Linked DNA regions of Formosa agariphila KMM 3901. The protein of the gene in region 2 interacts with the protein of the main gene of each other region in a pairwise test. Links are inferred from orthologs where the notes say so. Each region holds a gene or a part of one and is shown on either strand. Other genes may lie near its edges. The genes, in order: dnaA and nadE.

Region 1 (12,323 bases), 2.4 Mb from region 2 along the record:
GAATTTCTTCTAAGTCGCCATCTCTTAAAATGGTAATCTGTACCACATCGTCTGGACGTTTAGTATTTAAATGTCCTCTTAAATCTGCAAACTTTGTAATTTTTACGTGGTCTATCTTTTTAATGATATCACCTTTTTGGATTCCTGCAACTTGTGCTCCGGAACCTTCTTCAACATCATCTACATAAAAACCTTCGGTTTCATTAATATTTAATCGTTCGGCAAACGTATTATTTAAGGCACCGCCAACAACACCTAATATTCCGTTTTGTACGTTTCCGTACTCCATAATATCTTCGACTACTTTTCTAGCTATGTTACTAGGTACAGCAAAAGAATATCCGATGTAAGAGCCTGTTTGAGATGATATCGCTGTATTTATACCAATTAAATCTCCATTAGTGTTAACTAAAGCTCCTCCTGAATTCCCAGGGTTTACTGCCGCATCTGTTTGAATAAAAGATTGATTGCTTTCTCCTGTTAAATCTCTTGATTTTGCACTTATAATTCCGGCAGTAACGGTAGAAGTTAAATTAAAAGGGTTTCCAACAGCAAGTACCCATTCACCAAGTTTTGCTTGATCGCTATCTCCAAAAGTAGTGTACGGTAAATCTTCGTCTACGTCAATCTTTAATAAAGCAATATCTGTTTTATCATCGCTACCAATAATTTTAGCATCATACTCTCTGTTATCATTTAAAGTAACTGTAAGTTCTTGAGAGTTATTGATTACGTGATTATTTGTAATGATATAACCGTCTGGAGAAATAATTACACCAGACCCTGTACCTACTTGTGGTCTTGCAGAACTTCTTCCAGAGAATAAGTCTCTATAAGTCATTCGTCCCGCAACAATAGATGTGTTTTTAACGTGAACCACGCTATGTACTGTGTTTTCGGCTGCCGTAGTAAAATCGGGAGCATTGGCAATCGCATTTAAATTTGAAATATTAGAAGCTGGTATAAAACTAGATGGGCTAGTTTCTGTTTTTGTTATAACTAAAGCATCCTTTGGCTCTAAATACATCTTATATGCTCCAAGAGTTAGCATACCTCCTAAAGCAGAAACGAAAATTAAGGTTAGTATTTTTTTCATGTTATATATAATATAGGTTATTAAGTAATAATGAATAAAATTACTTTTTTATTGTATTACTTAGAATAGTTTAACGCTATTTAACGTAGTATTAAAGACTTTTTAACACGCGATAAAATTGCTAAATATTCCTATCTTTGCCGGTAATTATGACACACACATTTTATAAATATCAAGGAACAGGGAATGATTTTGTGATGATAGATAATCGTCAGAATACATTCGATAAAGGAGATACAGCACTTATTAATCGTTTATGTGATAGACGTTTTGGTATTGGTGCAGACGGTTTAATATTATTAGAGAATCATCCAGATGTTGATTTTAGAATGGTGTATTATAATGCCGACGGAAATGAAAGTACCATGTGCGGAAATGGTGGACGTTGCTTGTCTCAATTTGCTAAAGATTTAAATGTAATTGATACAAAAGCATCTTTTGAAGCTATTGATGGCATGCATCATGTGGTGTTCGAAGACGATTTAGTGCAATTGCAAATGCAAGATGTACCAACTGTAGAAAAGCATGAATCATATGTGTTTTTAAATACAGGTTCTCCGCATCATGTACAATTTGAAGATAATATTGACACCTTCGATATAAAAACGCTAGGACGTACAATACGTAATGGTGCTCCTTATTATAATGAAGGAACAAACGTGAATTTTGTTAAGAAAATTTCTGCTAATGAATTTGAAGTTAGAACTTACGAAAGAGGCGTGGAAGATGAAACGCTATCTTGTGGAACAGGAGTAACAGCTGTTGCCATTGCTATGAATTATTTAGGAGAAACTGCAGATAATACAGTGCATTTAAAAGTGCAAGGTGGACAATTAAAAGTAACTTTTACCAAATCTGAAGCTGGTTATACAGATGTTTGGTTAATTGGACCAGCAAAGCAAGTCTTTAAAGGGGAGATTGAATGGTAACCTTAAAAGGAGAACACATTTATTTACGTGCCTTAGAGCCTGAAGATTTAGAGTTTATTCATCATGTTGAAAACGACGAATCTATCTGGGAATTAAGTAACACACAAACCCCATATTCAAAATATTTAATTAAGCAGTATTTAGATCAAGCACATTTAGATATTTACGAAGTGAAACAACTACGATTAGTTATTTCAGATTATAACGACGTTGTAATCGGGTTAATAGATGTTTTCGATTTCGATTTTAGAAACCGTAAAGCGGGTATTGGTATTTTAATTACCGATGAAGCCAAGCGAGCTAAAGGGTATGGTCGAGAAGCCTTATCGCTTTTAATAAAGTACTGTTTTAATCACTTACAGTTACATCAAGTGTATTGTAATATTTCTGAAGACAATAAAGCAAGTCTTAAATTATTTAAAAATCAAGGTTTCGAAAATATCGGATTAAAAAAAGATTGGAACCTCGTTCAAGGCGTATATAAAAACGAATTCCTATTTCAATTAATAAATAGCTAATGTATATTAAAAAAATTCTTGTAGCCATCGCGCTTATCGGCCTAGTTGTGGCTGCTTTTTTTGCAAACTATGTGTATTCTGCCATGTTTAAGCCTAATACAGCTTTTAATAATGAAACGGCATATGTTTATATTCCAACACGCGCATCGTATCAAGATGTGCGAGAACAATTAAAACCGCTTTTAAAGGATATTGAAACCTTTGATGCTTTGGCAGAACGTAAACAATACACTACTCATATAAAAGGGGGGAAGTTTAGTATTACCAAAGGCATGAATAATAATGATATTATAAATTCTATACGTATTAATAGTCTTCCTGTTCAGGTGGCATTTAATAATCAAGAAACTATTGAAAAATTAGCAGGACGAGTGGCGACACAAATTGAAGCCGATAGTTTATCTCTTGTTGTTGCTTTTCAAGACACTTTGTTTTTAAAAGAAAACGGGTTTACTAAAGCCACACGATTAGGGATGTATATACCGAATAGCTACGAGTTTTTCTGGAATACATCGGGAGAAGAGTTTAGAAACCGCATGCTTACGGAATATAAGCGATTTTGGACTGACTTAAGGTTACAAAAAGCGGAAGCTATTAATTTGTCACCTAGTGAAGTGATTACTTTAGCTTCTATTGTACATGAAGAATCTAAAGCTGCCGACGAGCAACCTAGAATTGCAGGTGTATATTTAAACCGATTAAAAGTTGGTATGCCATTACAAGCCGATCCTACCTTAAAATTTGCAGCCTACCAATTGCCAGAATATCAAGGCACCGTTATAAAACGCGTTTTAAATAAGCATAAAACCATAGACTCGCCATATAATACTTATATGTATAGAGGGTTACCTCCAGGGTTAATAGCTATGCCAGATCTTACAGCTATTAAAGCCGTTTTAAATGCAGAACAGCACGATTATTATTATTTTGCTGCAGATGCAGAACGTATAGGTTACCATCGATTTGCTAAAAATTTAAGTCAGCATAATGCCAATGCTAGAGCTTACCAAAACTACCTCAATCGTCAAGGAATTACTAAGTAATTGTTAAAGTTGATGTTTTTGATAAAATAAATGTAATAATTTTCTTTCAAAGTAATGTTGTTAGATTAGTATCTAATCTCGGATAACCAGTACGTTTTTAGTGTGATACATGTGCTGATTTTAGGTTAATCGATTAATTTTCAGATTAATAAAAAATGTTGTATATTTGCCGACTGAAATTTTCAGGTAAACTTTTTATTACCGCCTGAAGAAATTAAACATATGATGAAAAATATTGGAAGTTATGTAATAGTAATTCTTGCAATATGTTCTTTAGCATTTTATTCATTTACAACTGAGGAAATCAGTATTGCAGAGAACTATAATTCAACAAAAGGCCTAGCCTTAAATTATAATGCGGTTAATGATAGTATTGACCTTAATCATGCGGAAGCATTAAACACAGAAATAACAAATGCGTTTTCTCCAAATTTAGGAAAAACGTATGTAGGTTTTAAAGAAGCTCTAGGATTTAAAGAGTCTAGAGGAAATTATTTTACAGTAAACACTTTAGGGTATTTAGGAAAATACCAATTTGGAAAGGAAACATTAAAAATTATCGGGATTCATAATCCAGTTCAATTTTTAAAAAATCCAGGATTGCAAGAAAAGGCATTTTTAGCAAATGCAGAACGTAACAAATGGATATTACGTCGAGACATTAAAAACTATGTTGGTAAAAGAATAAATGGTGTTTTAATTACAGAATCTGGTATTCTTGCAGCAGCACATTTATCTGGACCAGGGAATGTTAAAAAGTACTTAAGAAGTAATGGAGCCGTTGGTTTCTCTGATGCTTACGGAACAACAATCCGTTATTACTTAAAGAAGTTTTCGGGTTACGATACTTCGTTTATTCAGCCCAACCAAAAAGCTAAAGTGAAAAAAGCGTAGTTTTAACTTTTATGAATAATAAATATTGAAGGCCTCTTATGGAGGTCTTCAGTGTTTTTAAGCCATGCAGAAGCTGGTTTGGTTCTAATAAATTCTGTGGGTAACGTAATATCGCACGCCACACATACCATAGTGTTTTTATGTAAAGCACTACAAATATCTTCAAGCATCTTATTGTTTCTATAGGGCGTTTCGATAAAAATTTGCGATTGGTTATAATCAAAAGACAAGCGTTCTAAACGTTTAAGTTCTTGCTTACGTTCGCTTTTATCTATTGGTAAGTATCCATTAAAAGTAAAGCCTTGTCCGTTCATTCCAGAGCTCATAAGCGCGAGTAGGATAGAAGAAGGGCCAACTAATGGAACGACCTGAATGCCTTGCTGATGTGCAATTTTTACAACATCAGAACCAGGGTCTGCTACACTTGGGCAACCTGCTTCAGAGAGTAAGCCTACATTAACACCATTTAAACACGGTTCTAGAAAGCTTGGTAAATCGCTTGATTCTGTGAATTTATTTAAATGATACATCTCTAAACTAGACTGCACCGTTTCTGGAGAAATTCGTTTAATAAAGCGTCGTGCTGTTTTTTCATTTTCAACAATAAACGTTTTTGTGTTTTCTACAATAGATTTCACCGAAATTGGTAGCACTTCTAAAGGTTCGTTATCGCCTAAAGTGGTTGGAATAAGGTATAATTTTCCAAAAGAAGATTTCATATATAAAAAATTTATTCAGTGTAAAACTTAATAAGAAACACACGTTATTTTAATTTGTCTGCAATAACATCGCATGCTTCATCTAACATTTTGTAGACGTTTTCGAAACCATGAGTTCCGCCATGATAAGGGTCTGGGACATCGTAATTTTGATTGGGGTATACTTCGTTCAAAATCATTTTTACTTTAGACTTGTCTGCTTCGTTACGTGCTAAATGTAAAATATCGCGGTAATTGGCAGCATCCATGGCGTAGATAATATCGAACTCATCAAAATCTCTAACAGAAAATTGTCTTCCCATTAAATTAGAAATATTGATACCGTATTTATTTCCTACGGTAATAGAACGGTTGTCAGGATTTGATCCTATATGGTAATTTGATGTTCCAGCAGAATCTACAACAAAATCTTCGTAAGGTAATTTAGAGCGTAAAATACCTTCTGCCAATGGAGATCGACAGATATTTCCAAGGCAAACCATAAGTATTTTAGTCATTGTAATTATGTTTTAAACCGAAAGCTTTTTAGTAATATCTTCAACGTACTTTTTAAATTGCTTGTCTGTAGTCGATAAATTATCTACAGTTTTACAGGCGTGTAGCACGGTCGCGTGGTCGCGTTTTCCAATTTGCGAACCAATACTAGCCAAAGAAGCTTTGGTGTATTTTTTAGCAAAAAACATGGCCAATTGTCTCGCTTGTACAATATGACGTTTTCTTGTTTTAGATTGTAGCGTATCCACATTCATTTGGAAATAGTCGGATACTACTTTTTGTATATAATCAATAGACACTTCACGCTTGGTGTGCTTCACAAATTTTTCAACAATTTGTTTTGCAAGGTCTAGAGTAATTTCTTTTTTATTGAAAGACGATTGAGCAATTAACGATATAATTGCACCCTCTAATTCTCTAACGTTTGTTTTAATATTTTTAGCTACATATTCAACAATCTCTTCAGGCATATCTACACCGTCTCGATATAATTTGTTGTTTAATATAGATACACGAGTTTCAAAATCTGGGCTCTGTAATTCTGCAGAAAGTCCCCATTTAAAACGTGATAGTAAACGTTGTTCAATATCCTGCATATCTACAGGCGCTTTATCACTTGTTAAAATAACTTGCTTGCCATTTTGGTGTAAGTGATTAAAAATATGGAAAAAGACATCTTGTGTTCCTGTTTTTCCAGATAAGAATTGAACGTCGTCAATAATTAAAACATCTATAATTTGGTAGAAATGAATAAAGTCGTTTCTATTATTCTTTTTTACAGAGTCTATATATTGTTGCGTGAATTTTTCAGCAGAAATATAAAGTACTGTTTTTTCAGGATATTTGTCTTTAATCTCAACACCAATAGCATGAGCTAAGTGCGTTTTTCCAAGACCAACACCTCCAAAAATTAACAATGGATTAAATGATGTTCCTCCTGGTTTAGCAGCAACAGCTAATCCTGCACTTCTTGCTAAACGATTAGAATCGCCTTCTAAAAAGTTTTCGAAACTGTAATTCGGATTTAATTGCGATTCAATCTTAACATTTCTAATTCCAGGAATTATAAACGGGTTACGTAATTCTGGATTTTTATTATTAAGCGGAATATCTACATCTTGTGCTTTAACTGCAGATCGGCTTGAACTAGGAATACGTTCTGTAAAAGGTTGTTTATTGCCATACGTGTTTTCCATTTTTATAATGTAAACTAGTTTGGCTTTTTCTCCTAATTCTTTTGTTAAAGCTACTTTTAAAATTTTAACATAGTGCTCTTCTAACCATTCGTAGAAAAATTTACTAGGAACTTGTATGCTTAAAGCATTGTCCGTTAATTTAACTGCGGCTATTGGCTCAAACCATGTTTTATAAGCTTGCGGTTGGATATTATCTTTTATAAATTCAAGACAGTTATTCCATACCGATTGCGCAGTTACACTCATTATAATTTAAAAGATTTCTTAGTTAATGTTAAAAGGATTACTGAAAATATCCCTCGTTTTTTGGTTTGACAAATATGTGAACAAATATCTTAAAAAAAAAATGCTTTGCTATTGAATTTTAAGATTTTTTTCCTCATGTTTAACCTGCTTTATAAGCTACGAAAAAATAATGAAACTTTACTATGATAATTGACGAAATAGAAATAAGAGTACGATACGGAGAAACAGATCAGATGGGGGTGGTTCATCATGGTAATTATGCTTTATATCTAGAAATGGCGCGGACTGAGTGGTTACGTTCATTAGGCGTCTCTTATAAAGAGATGGAAGAACAAGGTGTTATGTTACCTGTAATTTCAATGTCTTTAAATTACAAAAAGTCAGCGTATTATGACGAGGTAATTAAAGTAAAAACCTTACTTAAAAAAGCTCCTAGTGTGAGAATCGATTTTGACTTCGAAATTACCAATCAAGAAGGCGAATTATTGGTTGTGGCAAACACGGTTTTGGCTTTTATTAATATGAAAACAAAACGTCCAATGAAATGTCCGAAATATATATTGGATTTAATACCTGAATAACCTTACAGTTCTTTAATTTCGACTTCATAAATGATGCTGAAACTATTAAAAATAGCTTCGGCATCTTTTTTTCTGACAGAAATTGTAAGTTCACATCGTAATTCTAATTTCTGATTTACAACATTTATATTTTTCTCTTTAATCACGCGCATCACCTTATTCATGTTTTTATAATCGTAAACAATAAGGTATTCTATATTAATAGTGCGTTCTACAATTTTTGATGCTTCTAAGCTTAATTGTGCCGATGTTCGGTAAGAACCAATCAATCCGCCTACACCTAATTTTACACCTCCAAAATAACGAACGACAATTATAAGAACGTTTGTCACATCGAACGATTGAATTTGTCCATAAATAGGCATACCAGCAGAATTGTTGGGTTCGCCATCATCGTTTGCACGATATTTTATGTCTTTTGTGCCTAATTGATATGCATAGCACCAATGCCTCGCAGAATGATGCTGTTTCTTTATGGCTTCTAGGTGCTCTTTAACATCGTCTTCCGTTTTTACAGGAAACGCATACCCAAAAAACTTACTGTTCTTTTCTTTAAACAGTGTTTCTTCAGACGGTTTTAAAATGGTTTTGTATGTGTCTTGTATGTCCAAATATTAACTAAATAGCTCTTTTTTAGTTTCAAAAAGGGTTGTAACGTCTTCTTTAGCTGGGTCGATATTCCAAGTGTGGATTCCTAGTTGTTCTGCAGCGGTGGTGTTTTCTGTTAAGTCGTCTACAAATAACGTTTCGGAAGCGACAAGGTTGTTTTGCTTTAAAACATATTCGTAGATATCTGGATTAGGTTTTCTTAAGTTGATTTCATGTGATAGGTAGAACACATCAAAATAACTTTCAAATTCATTAAAAAACGGAACATAACTTTTTACAAACTCGATATGTAAATCGTTAGTATTGCTTAATAATATCAACTTGTATTTCTTGCTTTCAGAGAGTGCTTTTAAGAATTCTAAACGGTGATGTGGGAAATCTTTTAAGATAGAGTTCCATATTTCTAAAATTTTATCAGATTTTACATCTGGAAACGATTCTTCGTAAAACTCTACAAATTCCGAAGTATCCATTAGGCCCATTTCGTAAAGACTATTTATATGTACTAAATCTTCTGGAAGACTGTCTAGTTTAAAATTAACTAAAGCATTTTCTAGAGCGCCCACTTTATCTAAATTGATAAATACGTCTCCAAAATCAAATATTATTGTTTTAATCATTGTTGTAATATTTTAAAGTATCGTTTAATAGTTTAGTTTCTGAGATTAATTGGCCTTTAAACGATGGTGCTTTTGTACCATCTAAAAACTGATTTGTGCCATAAAAGACTCGGGCTTCGTCCCAGAGATTTTCATTTATAAAGGTTTGAAGGGTTTTGCTTCCGCCTTCAATAATTACAGACGTTACTTCGTGTTCGTGTAAACGTTCACAGATTTGAGTTGCTAAAGGTAATGAGGTGTTTAATCCAGCTTCAGTTAACCGTATGGTTTTTGCAGTAGTATTAAAAACAGCAACGTCTTCTGGCAGATTGTTATGTGTGTCAATTACAATGCGTGTAGGTTGTAATCCTGCCCAATCACGAACGGTTAAACTCGGATTGTCTTGTAACACGGTATTGCCTCCAACTAGAATGGCTTGTTCTTCGGCGCGCCATTTATGAACCAATTGTCTCGAATAAGTGTTGGTTATCCATACCGGTTTCTGTTCGTCTTTTGATTTTGGAGCTATAAAGCCATCGGCAGATTCTGCCCATTTTAAGATGATATACGGTCGCTTTTTATTATGAAATGTAAAGAATCGTTTGTGATGATTTTTACATTCAGCTTCTAAAACTCCAACAGTAACATCGCAACCTGCACTTTTTAATTTTTTAATCCCTTGTCCTGCAACTAATGAATTATCGTCTATAGTACCGATAACAACTTTAGGGATGTTATACTTTATAATAAGGTCGCTACATGGTGGCGTTTTACCAAAATGAGAACATGGTTCTAAGGTAACGTATAAAGTAGCTTGTTTTAAAAGTGATTTATCTGTAACCGATTGAATGGCATTTACTTCGGCATGAGGTCCGCCATAAGGGCTTGTAAATCCTTCACCAATTATAGAGTTGTTAAGTACGATTACACAGCCTACCATAGGGTTTGGTCGTGTAGTTCCAAGGCCGTTTTTGGCAATTTCTATACAGCGATTTATGTATTTTTCATGTATCTTCACGGCACAAAAATAAGATTAAAATTGGGTATGAGCCATTTCGAGATCAGAGAAATTCAAACTAAAGATAATCAGCAAGTCGCAGAGGTGATTCGAACCGTTTTAATCGGAGCTGGTGCGCCAAAAGTTGGTACAGCTTACGAGGATAAAGCTCTAGAAGATATGTTTGAGGCTTATAATAAGCCAAAATCGACTTATTTTGTGCTTGTTGAACATAATCGTGTTATTGGAGGTGCAGGAATTGGTCCGGTAGATGATGCTTTAGAGGTCTGTGAATTACAAAAAATGTATTTTTTAGATGAAGCCCGAGGGCGTGGTTTAGGAAAAACAATGATGGATACGTGTTTGCAAAAAGCCAAAGACTTCGGTTATACACGTTGCTATCTAGAAACGTTACCGTTTATGACATCGGCAAAGCATTTGTATGAGAAAGTTGGTTTCGAATATTTAGATGGCCCAATGGGAGAAACAGGACATTATTCTTGTAATGTTTGGATGATTAAAGAATTATGAGATTAAAAGCAATAAAACAGACATTCCATGAGGCGTTAGATGCTGAATATGGTAAAGAGGAGGTTAATCATTTCTTTTTTATGATATGCGAGTATTATTTCAATTTTAAACGCATTACTCTGGCTATGGAACCTGATTATAGTATTACTGAAACAGAAGCTAAACCTGTATTTGATGCTTTAGAGTCTTTAAAAAAGCATGAGCCTATTCAGTATGTGTTGAAGTCTACAGAATTTTTTGGATTAGAATTTCAGGTGAATAATGCAGTATTAATCCCGAGGCCAGAAACCGAGGAATTAGTGGCGTGGATTATTGAATCGGATTTAGATAAAATTAAAAAACCTTTACGAATTTTAGATATTGGAACGGGGAGTGGTTGCATTGCCATTTCTTTAGCAAAACATTTTGAAAATGCCGAAGTGTATGCAGTCGATGTCAGTGAAGAAGCTATTGCAGTGGCTACACAAAATGCTGAACATAATAATGTGGAAGTGCATTTTATTCATGCCGATATTTTATCTGTAGACACATATAAGAATGCTAATTTTAAATTGCCTTTTGATGTTATTGTTTCTAATCCGCCGTACGTTCGCGAATTAGAAAAACTTCAAATGAAGTCTAATGTCCTAAATCACGAGCCACATTTGGCATTGTTTGTAGAAGACCATGATCCGCTTAAATTCTATAAAGCGATTACGAGGCTGGCTAAAAAGCATTTGGTAAACGACGGTTTGTTGTTTTTCGAAATAAATGAATTTTTAGGTAATGAAATGATTGATTTGTTGCAAGAACATACATTTATGCATGTAGAATTGCGACAAGATATGTTTAAAAGAAATAGAATGATTAAAGGAATAAATAAACTATGAAATCTATAGCTGTGTTTTGTGGATCGAGTACAGGTACCGATTCAAAAATTATATCTGAAGCGTATCAACTTGGTAAAACTTTAGGAGAACAACATATAAAATTAGTCTACGGAGCTGCAAAAATTGGTATTATGGGCGAAGTAGCTCGCGGGGTTATCGATTATAATGGCAATGTTTTGGGTATAATTCCAGGGTTTCTGGAAACTAAGGAAATTGTACATCCAAAATTATCAGAACTTATTGTTACCGATAATATGCACGAGCGTAAGGTAATTATGTACGAAAAATCGGATGGATTTATGGTGCTTCCTGGTGGATTCGGAACCATGGATGAATTTTTCGAAATTACAACTTGGGGACAATTAGGACTTCATGTAAAACCTATTGGGATTTTAAATGTCAACGGATTTTTCGATCATTTACTAGCGCAATGTAAAACCATGGTAGAACGAGGTTTTTTAAAACAAGAAAATTTAGAAGCTGTGGTGGTAGATGATACTATAGATGGTTTATTAGAAAAAATGAATAATTACAAACCATTGCCTGCTCCAAAATGGTTAAATAAAGAGAGATTGTAAGTATGACAATTGAAGCACAAATTCAGCAATTAAGAGACGAATTAAACGATTATAATTATAAATATTACGTTTTAGATCAAAGTGATATTAGTGATTTTGAGTTCGATATGAAACTAAAATCGCTTCAAGATTTAGAGGCTAAACATCCGGAATTTCATGATGAAAATTCGCCTACAAATCGAGTTGGCGGTACAATTACTAAAAATTTTAATACTGTAGTTCACGATCACCGTATGTATTCTTTAGATAACTCATATTCTAAAGACGATTTACTAGCTTGGGAGCAGCGTATTAAAAAAATGGTAGATGGCGAGGTGTTTTATACGTGTGAATTAAAATACGATGGTGCTTCAATAAGTTTGACTTACGAAAATGGTGTCCTTACCAAAGCTGTTACGCGTGGTGATGGTGTACAAGGCGATG
Region 2 (12,279 bases):
GCGCCCAAAATGCTTAGCGTTTGCAGGTATTACATTAAAGATGTACACCACGCCGAAGAAGTGATGCTGAATGGTTTCTATAAAGTGTTTACACAATTACATACGTTTCAAGACAAAGGGTCTTTTGAGGGGTGGATTAGAAGAATTATGGTTCGGGAGTCTATTTCATTTTTAAGACAAAAGAAGCAAATCGTTTTTGCCGAAGTTGAACAAGAAACGGGAGATGTTTCTCCATTATCTAGCGACGATAATTTTGCAGTTGAAGATATTCAGATGCTTATAGATAGTTTGCCCGAAGGTTATAAAATGGTGTTTGTTATGTACGCTATAGAAGGCTATAAACATCATGAAATTGCCGAACTACTAAACATTTCAGAAGGGACTTCTAAATCGCAATTGTATAAAGCAAGGCAATTGCTTCAACAGCAGGTAAATGCACTAAATTCCGATAGTTATGGCATCAAATAATTTCGAAAATAAAATAAAAGCGTCTCTAGAAGAACGCCGTTTACAGCCATCTTCTAATTCGTGGGACAAATTGCAATCTCAATTAGATGCTCCGCAGAAAAAAAAGAATTCAAAACGCTATTGGGTAATGGCCATTGCAGCGAGTTTTATAGGTGTGTTATTGTTTAGTGCCTTATTTTTTAATTCTAATTCTACTACAGATTTACCGGTTGTGAATACTGAAACAATATCAAATACAACCACTGTAGTTGATACAGATTCTTTGGGTAATGATGAAGCAATAACTGAGGTTGAAGAACTTCAGAAAATACATATCGTTGAATCTGTTTCTGATGATAGCGTTGTGAATCAGCTTAAGAAAACAGTAAACACAAAGGCATTAAAATTAAATTCTGATACTAATGAAGTGGCTGAAATTCAGAATAAAATGAAGTCCGCTTTACAAGATTCTGTGTCAGAAATAGAAGACAATTCAAGTTTAGTTGCGCAAGAATCTATTGCAACAGAAGATTATATAGAGAACTTATTGCAGCAGGCAGAACAAGATGTTCTTGCAGATAAATCTATAAAACAAGCACAACAGACTGTAGATGCAGAAAAACTTTTAGAGCATGTAGAAAACGATATTGAGCATGGTTTTAGAGAGACTGTTTTCGATGCTGTGAAATCGGGATTCAAAAAAGTGAAAACCGCTGTTGTAGAACGTAATAATTAAAATATTTCATCATAAATCAACCATTAATCAAAAAACGAACAGTATGAACATCATTACTAAATTTATTCTTGCCCTCATTTTATTTTTTACCTTTCAACTCGGTATAGCTCAGGAAGTAAGTGTTGAGGTAACCACCGATTCATTAAATGTTAATGAAATTGAAGTTTTAAAAACCCAGAAAGAAGCTGTGCGCAATGAAGAAAAAGAATTGCTGAAACAGGAAGTCGAAGCCATTAATGAGAAAGTCGATTCGGGTTATATTACTATGGAAGAAGGTGAAATTTTAAAGAAAGAAATCGCTAAAAAACGTGCCTTAAATATTGAAAACCGCGTTGCGATAATCGATAATAAAATTGATTTGTTAGCACGTAATAACGAAGGCTATACTTTTAGTGATGATGGCCAAATTATTATTCGTATTGGTAGAAGTTTTGGTAAAGATACAATTGAAGATACCTCAATTTACATTGGGCCACGAGTTAAACCTAGTCCTAAATACGATAAGCGAACAACTAGCGATTTAGTATTTGCAATAGGTTTTAATAATGCCCTTATTGAAGACGAGAACTTAGGTGATTCTCCATATAAACTTGGTGGTTCTGGGTTTGTAGAATTAGGTTGGGCATGGAAAACACGTGTGTTCGAAAACTCTAATGCATTGCGTTTAAAATACGGATTCTCGTTTCAATGGAATAAATTAGATATAAAAAATAATATGTACTTCCGTGAAGATGGTGATCAGGTTGTTTTTGAAGAATTTCCTTTCGATGTGAAAAAATCGAAATTTAGAACAACAAATTTAGTATTTCCAGTGCATTTTGAATTCGGACCTTCAAAAAAGAAAGAATATGATGATTATTTTAGATACTCAACACATAAAAAATTTAAATTCGGAATTGGTGGTTACGGTGGATTTAATATTGCATCCCTTCAAAAAGTAAAATATTATGAAGATGGCCATAATCAGAAAAAGAAATATAAAGATTACGATGCTGTAAATAGCTTTGTCTATGGAGTTAGTAGTTATGTGTCTTTTGGAAGTGTTGGAGTTTATTTTAAATATGATTTATCACCTATATTTAGACATCAACAATTCGATCAGAACAATATATCGTTAGGTTTGCGTTTCGATATGGATTAAACACAAATTAAAAAGGCTTCAAAATAAATTGAAGCCTTTTCCGCTATTAATCAGTCGTTGTTTATAGGGAGTTAATACCTCCAACAACGGGCAATTCTAAGGTTGTTCCGTTTAAATCTACCGTTAATTCTGTTCCTGGTTCTGGTAGTAACGTAAATTGGTTATCACTAGAAAAAATCATAAGGCCAATTTGCTGCCCCTTTTTTATGATTTGATCATCTGGTTGCAAATCGAAAGCAACATTATAAAATTGGCCAGGAATTAAAGGTTCACTGTCACGAATCGATTTATAATTTTGTGGATCTGCCCATCCACGGGTAATAATATTATCGGTAATTGGCGCTTTTTTATTGGCGTTCCAAGGTAAAGATACTAACCAAACCGATAAGTTTGCAGCAGGTTTATTACTTGCTAATTTTATGTTGATTTTAGCAATACCAGAAAGATGTACATCCGATTTTAATTTTGGTGTAACATATAGTAATCTGTTATTAGATGTGCTTGAGTTTGCTAAAGAATTTCCTGAGAAACTAGCATCGTCTATAAGGGTTTCTTGTATAATTTCTTTTGGTTCTACAGTGCTTAATTCACCTGCCTTAGTTCCGCCAGCATGTAAGTGCAATGTAACGGGTTTAGCATTTGGATTAGGAAAGTCTTTATAAGCTGTTGGTTCACTGGGAGCATCACCCTCTCTAACAATCCAAGCTTTTGCATCGTTTTCAACACCATTATCTATACCGTGTAAATAATGTGTAAACCAACGATTCATCATAGTTATTGGTGGCGGTCCACCGTGCCCATATTGGTGGTAGTAAATTTGTGTTGGAAGTCCTTTCTCTTTAGCAGCCTTATAGATCCGATAACTGTGTTCTGGCATGACATTCCAATCATTAAATCCATGCGACATTAATAACGCCGCTTTCATAGGTTCCATATCGTTTAAATAATCTCGACCAGCCCAAAAATCGTTATAATCTCCAGATTGTCTATCCATACCATTTTTCATTTCGGTATCACGAACGGTTTTATTATTGTAAGCACGTTTCGATTCATCTCCGCTATGAATAAAATCATATAGAACATCGATGTCTTCACCAAGATATCCGCCCGGAGAACGAACTAAACCATTAGATCTGTAATAGTGATAATACGATGTATTTGGAGCTACAGGTATGATCGCTTCTAGACCATCAACTCCAGTTGTTGCTGCAGCCAAAGGTATTGTTCCATTATAAGATGTTCCCGTCATCCCTACTTTTCCAGTCGACCAATATGCCTCTACAGTTTCTGTACCATCTGGGGTGGTATAACCTTTGGCGCGGCCGTTTAACCAATCGATTACTGCTTTTGGTGCCAATGATTCATTATCACCACCAACAGTAGGAGCACCTTGCGATAAACCAGTTCCTGGAGAAGATGAATGTACAACGATATACCCACGTGGAACCCACGTTTTAATTTGTGAATTAGAAATTACTGGGCGCTCACCAACACGAACAACTTCTGGGTGAACACGAGGTTTTTCCTCAGCTCCAATTTCATGATTTACATCCCAAAATAAGCCAGGGACGTCCGAAGCTACACCAGCATAATATGGACTAGACTCATAAACTATAGGAAGTTTTAAACCTTCGGTATCTGTTTGTTTTGGTCGAGTAACAGCAACGTGCATACGGTCTGTTTTGCCATCACCATCGGTGTCGAATTCTGTTTCTACCCATAGATCATGTCTAATCCAATCTTCTGGATTGTTAAAAGATTTTACTATTTGGGCTTCACCATTTTTAAATATAGGTGTAGCCTTGTCTTGGGCAATGGTATTAAGAGTTAATAAAAATGAAATACAGAGTAGGGAAAAAAGTGTATTTTTCATTCGTTGCTATTAGAAAGGTTATGTTTAGCTAATAAAGTTAATACATTGTCCTTAATTATGGGGTGCGATTTTTATATAAAATGTACTGTTTACTAAGGAAAATCTAATAAGACTTGAGTTTTTATATTAAAATCTAATTTTATTAGGTTTACAGTTGATTGATATGTTAATTGTGAACATTGAATGATTAAGACTAGGCTTCATAATTGTCTTAATCGATCTTTTAAAATATCTTTGTAATTCAATTTTCATAATTTTAAAACCCGATCTCCTTGATTTCAAAATCCTCTATAGACACTGTATTTGAAGCTTCACGATTAGAAGAAGTTATTGGTGATTTTGTACAATTAAAAAAAGCTGGAAGTAATTATAAAGGACTAAGTCCGTTTAGTGACGAACGTTCTCCAAGTTTTGTAGTGTCTCCAGTGAAACAAATTTGGAAAGATTTTTCAAGCGGAAAAGGAGGAAATGTTGTGGCCTTTTTAATGGAACACGAACATTTTACATATCCAGAAGCCATAAAATATTTGGCTAGAAAATACGGAATTGAAATTGAAGAAACCGAACAAACAAACGAAGAAAAAGAAAAGCAAGATACACGCGAAAGTTTGTATTTGGTTAGTGAATTTGCCAATACCCATTTTCAAAAAGTTATGCATAAAACCGATGCTGGTCAGGCAATTGGTTTAAGCTATTTTAAAGAACGTGGTTTTACACCCGAAACGATTAAGGCATTTGGTTTAGGGTATTCGTTAGACGAGTGGCAAGGGTTTTCAGACGAAGCTTTAAAGAAAGGCTATAAATTAGAGTTTCTTGAAAAAACGGGACTTACTATAGTGAAAGGTGAGAAATATTTCGATCGTTTTAAAGGTCGTGTTATGTTTCCTATCCAGAGTATGAGTGGTCGTGTGTTAGGATTTGGTGGACGTATTTTAACAAATGATAAGAAGGCTGCGAAATATATGAACTCGCCAGAAAGTGAGATTTATTATAAAAGTAAAGTCCTTTACGGAATTTATCACGCCAAGCAAAGTATCGCAAAAGAAGATAATTGCTTTTTAGTTGAAGGGTATACCGATGTGATTCAGTTTCACCAAACGGGAATAACTAACGTGGTGTCGTCTTCTGGTACGGCATTAACTCCAGAGCAAATTCGATTAATAAATAGACTGACAAAAAATATTACGGTGTTGTTCGATGGTGATGCTGCGGGTATGCGTGCGTCTATTCGTGGAATTGATTTAATTCTGGAACAAGGTATGAATGTTCGTGTGTGTTCTTTTCCGCAAGGCGAAGATCCAGATAGTTTTGCTAGACAAAATACAGAAGAAGAATTACGTACCTATTTAGAAGAGAATGCAAAAGATTTTATTCAGTTTAAGGCTGGATTATTAGTTCAAGACGCTAAAAATGACCCTATAAAAAAGGCTGAAACCATTCGCGATATTATACAGAGTATTTCTAAAATCCCAGATCGTATTAAACAAGAAGTGTATTTGCAAGAATGTGCCAGAATAATGGATATTAGCGAATCGGTATTGTTTAGTTCTTTAGCCCAAATGGGAAGTAAAGATTCTAAAAAACCATCTAGTGGAGGCGGAAATAGTAACAGTGGTAGTTATGGTGGAGGCGGTAGCTATGGAGGTAGTAGCCAAGAGCCACCACCAGATTTTTTTGAAGTTATTAGAAATGAAGATCAACCTAATAATAAGGTTGATGTGCAATATCTTTTAGAACGAAAAATTATCGAAATCTTGTTGCTTTACGGAAACAGAGAAGAAGATTTTGAAGATTTAATTTTAAAAGAAAACGACAAAGGCGATTTAGAATTGGAGCCCGTAGTGCAACAAGCAAAAGTGTTTGAGAAAATATTTTTAGATCTTCAAGAAGATGAAATGCAGTTTGGTAACGAAACTTTTAAGACGCTGTATTATACAATTATTGATAAGCTAAACCAGAATCCAGATTTTGTTTTAGAACAATTTGTAAATACGGTAGACATGCATTTGTCTCAAGAAATAACAAGTATTTTAATGGAGGATGAGCGCCACACCTTACACGATTGGGAACGTAACAATATCTTCCCTAAATCGAAAACTGAAGGTGTAGCACAGCTTGTAAGTGAAACAATTTTAAGTTTGCGTTGTTTTTTAATCGACCAGAAAGTAAAAGAATTTCAGCAGGTTACCTTAGAAAATAAACATGACACAAACCGAAATATACTTGAAGAAGTCAAGGATTATTACGGTCTTAAAATGTTATTGTCTCGAAAATTAACTCGGGTGTTATGATTCTAAAAGCTTAGCTTGGTTAAGCAAATCGACCAAGTTAGACGCATTTAGTTTTTTCATTAAACGTGCTTTGTAGGTGCTTACTGTTTTCTCGTTTATATCTAATTCTTGAGCAATTTCCTTATTTTTCTTCCCAATAGAAAGTAATTTTAGTACTTCTACCTCGCGAGTGGATAGTTTTTTATAGAACGATCCTGTTCTATTAACACGTTCTCCAAATGCTAGACGGTGTGTTAAATCGTTACTTAAATAAATACCTCCTTGATTAATTTTTAAAATGGCTTCACGAAGGGTTAAAATATTGGCTGTTTTAGAAATATAACCCGAGGCTCCAGCTTTTATAGAGCTCATTGCATAAACTTCTTCAGGGTGCGTGCTAAAAATTAAGACTTTAACGTTTGGATATTCTTTTTTTAAGCGTCTTAATGCCGTGATACCGTTAAGTTTAGGCAGGTCGATTTCAGAAATTAAAATGTCTACTGTATTATTTTTTAGAAAATCGAAAATAGATTCACCATCATCTACACCACCTTCAACTTGGATGACAGGTGATGTTAAAAATAATAATTCTAGTCCTTTCCGGATAATAGGGTGGTGGTCGGCTACCAACAGTTTAATCATAATTTAGGTGGTTTTAAAATTAACGACTGTTGGGGCAGCAGATTTCATATAGAAATCCAGTCAATGTAAATATAGAAAAAAGTATTTATTATAAGGTTTGTTTTACTTTAAATTATCGGGAATAATACATACTGGTATTGGGTCCATCTTATGTTTGTTAGAGGTGTTGAATCTCTTGTATATCGTGAAAACTTCTTGTTCGCGTCCAGAAAAATCATCGGCAGTTTTACCTTGGTCAGACATGGTCATTGCCCATTCTAATTCCGGATAAGATGCTCCTATTTGGTCTTCATCGCTTCTTGCATCTCCAAATAAACCATCGCTAGGTGCTGCTTCAATAATTGAGGCCGGAACATTTAAAACTTTAGCTAGTGCATAGACTTCAGATTTCATTAAATCGGCAATCGGACTTAAATCGACACCACCATCTCCGTATTTGGTGTAAAACCCAACGCCAAAATCTTCAACTTTATTTCCTGTTCCTGCAACTAGTAATCCTTGTAATCCTGCATAGTAATATAAAGTAGACATACGTAAACGCGCTCTGGTATTGGCAAGTGCCATGGCCACGGTAGCATCTGCACCTTCTAAAGAGACTTCTGTTTTAAACTCTTCAAAAACGGGTGTTAAGTCTACGCGTGTGTCTCTTACATTGTCAAATCTTTCGCTAAGTTGTTTAATATGTTCTACAGCTCTCGAAACATGGCTAGGTGCTTGATGAATTGGCATCTCTACACATAATACATCTAAGCCTGTAAGCGCACATAATGTAGAGGTTACGGCAGAATCAATTCCGCCAGAAATTCCAATTACAAAACCTTTAACTTTGGCGTTTTGGGCATAATCTTTTAACCAATTAACGATGTGATCTACAATTTTTTCTGTTTGCATTTTTCAAGGATTTTATACAAAGAATCTTACCTTTGCCTAACAAAAATAAACGAAACGTTTAAGTAATAAAAATTAACGGCATCTAGTTTTTTATGAAGTATCTAAGTTTTTTCCTTTTAATAATAATCACAGCAGTTTCTTGTAAAAATGATAGTAAAGTAACCGATGAAATTTCAAATATTGAAATGCCTGTGAATATAGAGCGTTTCGATGTGGAATTTTCTAAAGCAACTGTTACAGATTTAAACGGATTAAAAGCTACATATCCGTTTATGTTTTCAAAATCGTATCCAGATGCTTTTTGGATGGAAAAAATTCAGGACACTTTACAACAAGAATTATCTGAGGCTGTGGTAGCAGCTTTTCCTACTACAGAAGAACTAGAAGTTGAAATAACATCTTTATTTCAGCATTTAAAATACCATTATCCAGAATTTCAAGCACCACGCGTTATTACAACAACGTCTTATGTAGACTACCGAAATAAAGTTATCGTTACAGATTCTATAGATTTAATTGCTCTAGATACTTACTTAGGGCCTGATCATGAGTTTTATTTAGGGGTTCAAGATTATATTAAATCGAGTTTTAATAAAGCTTTTATTGTAGTCGATTTAGCAGAAGCCTATGCAGACCGCTACATCTTACCTACTAAAAATAAGACGCTTTTAGATGAAATGATTTCTGCTGGTAAAAAATTATATTTTAAAGACCTCATGATTCCGTTTAAAACAGATGCTGAAAAAATTGAATATACAGAAGAACAATATCAATGGGTAGTATCTAACGAAGCTTATATTTGGCAATATTTTGTAGATCGCGAACTGTTATATAGTACAGATTCTAAATTACCTGGACGTTTTATTAATCCGGCACCTTTTTCAAAGTTTTATTTAGCTGAAATCGATAACGCTTCGCCAGGAGGAGTAGGAGCGTATATGGGTTGGCAAATTGTTAAAGCGTATATGGAAAACAATACGAATGTATCTTTTAAAACCATGTTAAACATGAGTTCTGAAGATATTTTTAATCATTCAAAATTTAAACCAAAAAAATAATGGCAAAGATTAAATCAACAATTCAATTAACTGTTGAATTAGACGAAAACCGTGTTCCAGAACAATTAAATTGGACTGCTGAGGATGGTGGAATACAAAATGAAGAGGCTAAAGCGATGATGCTTTCTGTTTGGGATAGCAAGGCGCAAGAATCTTTACGAATAGATTTATGGACTAAAGATATGCCTGTAGACGAAATGAAAGTATTTTTTCATCAAACTTTAGTAGCCATGAGCGATACGTTTAAACGCGCTACTCAGGATGAAAAAATGACTGCAACAATGAAAGATTTCTGCGATTATTTTGCTGAAAAATTAGAGTTGAATAAAGAGTAATCACTTATTATCGGTCCATAAAAAAAAGCGAAGGTTTCTATGAAATCTTCGCTTTTTTTATGTGTAAAAGGTGTTTTATTATCTTCTAAAACCACCCATGGAATCCACCGCCTCCGTGGAATCCCTCCAGGATCCTCCAAAATTTGAACGGGTAAAAGATCCACCCACGATTCATGTCTAACGTATGCTTGTTATACGAGCCTGGATTACGTGTTTGGAACGTTTTTCCATTATTAGAGAAATGATCGTTTCTCTTTAATTGATGATTAACATGATCGCTATTGTGATGATTGTAATTATTATGGTGATAATGGTTGTTATGGTTTATATGACCGTGAATGTTGTTATGATAAATGTGCGGAGGAAATGGTCTCCAAGGTCGGAAATAAGGTGGGTAGTATCCCCAATAAAACGGAGAAAACCATGGTGAGAAATAAGGTCCCCAAAACCAATCCATAATTAATGGCGTGGCAACAAATGTTGGATAAAGATAATAATCTGGTCCATAAATATCTTGGTCACCAATAACTTGTACCGAGTTGTTTTCTTTTTTTACATCAATCGTTGCAACATCTTGATACTCGTCTTTTGCTAGTACAGATTGTATGGTTACAATCTTTTCGTCGCCTTTATCTACACTAACAACACGTAAGTAATCTACATTTCCATCTTCATTTAAATCTAAATTAGAAATTTGAGTATCCGGATTGTTAAGGCGTTTTTCAAAATCTTCTAAATCTTTCGATTCTCCAAAAACAGAAGCTACGGCTTCAAGGTCTAAATTATCACTAATGTCTGTGCTATTGGCTTCAACGGTAGTTGTAGTTGTAACTGTGTTAGAAGTTGGTGCATTGTTAACCGTGACATTCGGTGGAGGTACATTATAATCTGAAGTACTTGAAGTAGTCGATCCACAATTAAATAGTGTGAATGCTAATGCCAAGCATGAGATTGAAACTATTTTTTTCATGAGTTATAGTTTTTAATTTGTTTTACTCTTTATGGTGCTTTACAAAAAATGAGCCAAAGCACATGTTTCTATGGTTTTTATAATCTTTAAAGCTTTATAAATTAATTTGTTTTAAAGAAAAATATTATGCCAATATAAAAATAATGCGTTAAAAAGCTTCGGTGAAATTGAAATATAATCCAGAAGATTCTCTTCCTATACCAAAGTCAATTCTAACATTCATTCGTGGTTGTACTTCAAAACGGTAGCCAATACCTCCGTTAGGCACCCATTGATTCATTTCACTAACACTTGATGCCATGGTTCCAGATGCTATCCAGAGCGTCATACCGTGTTTGCTTAAAGACTTGTCTTGTTTTTCAAAGGTGTGTCGCCATTCCGAAATAAAATATATTCCAGCCTCGTCTCTATATTGACCTGTAATATACCCTCTAAGAGCATTTGTTCCTCCTAGCGCCGTTAATTCCTGATAAGGTGTATCGCCTTCGGTGATGCGGCCATATAATTTAAATGCCAAAATGTTTCCTGGACGATAGATTTGAAAATAGGTTCTTATATCGAATTCGTATACTTGGTAGTCGTTATCGCTACCCAAATAATTGCCATAAAAACCTGTTAATAGTTTAGCATACCATCCTTTCCACGCATTTACAGTGATGTCTCTGCTGTCGTAATTTAAAGAGAATAACAATCCGCTATTAAAGTTCTCGGGACCAAATTTCAAATAATCAGGGTCTTGATCCATTACAGGGTTAGAATTGGTAACTTTAGTATTATTAACATCTACTCCAACACCTAAATACAGATTTTCTCGTATTCGCGTTAAAACAGTTGGTTTAAACGAAATTAATTTTCTATTATAAGTCGTTGTAGAGTCACTCTGTACTGTGTTTTCTGCATTATCGAAACCCACACCGTAGTATTGATCTTCGGCATTAGAGTATACAAAACGTGCATTCAATCTGAGTTTGTCTTCTAGCCAAAACGATTGCAAAGCTGTACTGACTTGAAAATTTCCTTTCGTACTAAAAAATGTGTTTATAGGAATAGAAGAGCGTTGAATTAAACTGTCTTCTTTATTGGTTTTAAACGTATATAAAAATCCGCCTCCTAGTAGTAATCCGTTTTCGGGTGTATAACCAGGACCTGCTAGAATACTTAAAAAAGGATCATTAGCTTCAATAGCTGCAGCTTTTCTAGCTTTACGTTTGTCCATTGCTGCTTTAATTTTGTCCAATTGAGAATAACCAGACGTGCTACAAAGTATTAGCCCTAAAAGCAAAATTATTTTAGAGGTTTTCATGGTTTAGATTTAATGCCTAGTGGCAGTTAAATAATAATTAAGTTAAGCATTACCGTTTAATTTCCAGTTGATTAAGGTCTTTTTTTTATATCTGATTCGATACTATTAAAAAGTAGCCTTAGATAGAATTCCCAGATGCAAGTGCAATAATAATACTTTTAATATGTTGTTTTTCTAAAGTTTCCATGTTTTCTGTTTTTGAATTTGTATTCTAGATACTTTATTTTTAAGATTACATGTTCTAAGCAACGTATTCTTTCTGTTTCAATAGAAAACACTAAATTCACATATGTTTTAAAGAGTAAACACGATAGTATGTTTAAAAAAATTTTGCTTCTTTTATGTTTTTGGACTTGTAAAAATCCGAACCCTGAACAGGAGACTTGTTCAATTTATAATTTAAAAGAACCTTCTCAGGAATGGGAAATGCCGAAAAAATTAGTCGAGATTTCTGGAATTTCAGTCCTGAATTTTCCGAATATATTGAGTGTGAATGATGAAGAAGGTAAGCTCTACGAATATAATTTAGAAACAAACACATTGGAGCATAGTTATAAATTTGGAAAAGATGGCGATTATGAAGATATAGCTGTTAAAGACGATGAAGTTTATG

Evidence for each region.
Region 1: the proteins of nadE (region 2) and dnaA interact in binary tests that used the Escherichia coli proteins (3 or more experiments, as listed by UniProt). The link is inferred for Formosa agariphila KMM 3901 from one-to-one orthologs.

The regions. Positions count from the first base shown.
Region 1 is NZ_HG315671.1:2,854,075-2,866,397, reverse strand. What follows is about bases 4,923-7,894. They hold dnaA (chromosomal replication initiator protein DnaA), read right to left. Parts: upstream 7,137-7,894; coding sequence 5,709-7,136; downstream 4,923-5,708. Other genes in these bases: BN863_RS11865 (IMPACT family protein), read right to left, coding at 7,720-7,894; BN863_RS11870 (acyl-CoA thioesterase), read left to right, coding at 7,319-7,717; BN863_RS11880 (low molecular weight protein-tyrosine-phosphatase), read right to left, coding at 5,244-5,696; BN863_RS11885 (SAM-dependent methyltransferase), read right to left, coding at 4,923-5,199. Outside these bases: BN863_RS11910 (trypsin-like peptidase domain-containing protein), read right to left, coding at 1-1,096; dapF (diaminopimelate epimerase), read left to right, coding at 1,246-2,025; BN863_RS11900 (GNAT family N-acetyltransferase), read left to right, coding at 2,019-2,543; endolytic transglycosylase MltG, read left to right, coding at 2,543-3,586; BN863_RS11890 (hypothetical protein), read left to right, coding at 3,809-4,480; more of BN863_RS11885, read right to left, coding at 4,483-4,922; more of BN863_RS11865, read right to left, coding at 7,895-8,328; BN863_RS11860 (HAD family hydrolase), read right to left, coding at 8,332-8,946; bifunctional diaminohydroxyphosphoribosylaminopyrimidine deaminase/5-amino-6-(5-phosphoribosylamino)uracil reductase RibD, read right to left, coding at 8,939-9,943; BN863_RS11850 (GNAT family N-acetyltransferase), read left to right, coding at 9,971-10,453; prmC (peptide chain release factor N(5)-glutamine methyltransferase), read left to right, coding at 10,450-11,322; BN863_RS11840 (LOG family protein), read left to right, coding at 11,319-11,900; NAD-dependent DNA ligase LigA, read left to right, coding at 11,903-12,323. UniProt on the Escherichia coli protein: Plays an essential in the initiation and regulation of chromosomal replication. Binds in an ATP-dependent fashion to the origin of replication (oriC) to initiate formation of the DNA replication initiation complex once per cell cycle.
Region 2 is NZ_HG315671.1:473,678-485,956, forward strand. Bases 6,107-9,034 are described here. They hold nadE (NAD(+) synthase), read right to left. Parts: upstream 8,001-9,034; coding sequence 7,212-8,000; downstream 6,107-7,211. Other genes in these bases: dnaG (DNA primase), read left to right, coding at 6,107-6,488; BN863_RS01980 (response regulator), read right to left, coding at 6,483-7,109; gldB (gliding motility lipoprotein GldB), read left to right, coding at 8,093-9,034. Also shown: BN863_RS01955 (RNA polymerase sigma factor), read left to right, coding at 1-468; BN863_RS01960 (hypothetical protein), read left to right, coding at 455-1,183; BN863_RS01965 (hypothetical protein), read left to right, coding at 1,227-2,324; BN863_RS01970 (Xaa-Pro dipeptidyl-peptidase), read right to left, coding at 2,386-4,197; more of dnaG, read left to right, coding at 4,470-6,106; more of gldB, read left to right, coding at 9,035-9,058; gliding motility protein GldC, read left to right, coding at 9,058-9,393; BN863_RS02000 (hypothetical protein), read right to left, coding at 9,479-10,363; BN863_RS02005 (BamA/TamA family outer membrane protein), read right to left, coding at 10,512-11,666; BN863_RS02010 (SdiA-regulated domain-containing protein), read left to right, coding at 11,982-12,279. UniProt on the Escherichia coli protein: Catalyzes the ATP-dependent amidation of deamido-NAD to form NAD. Uses ammonia as a nitrogen source.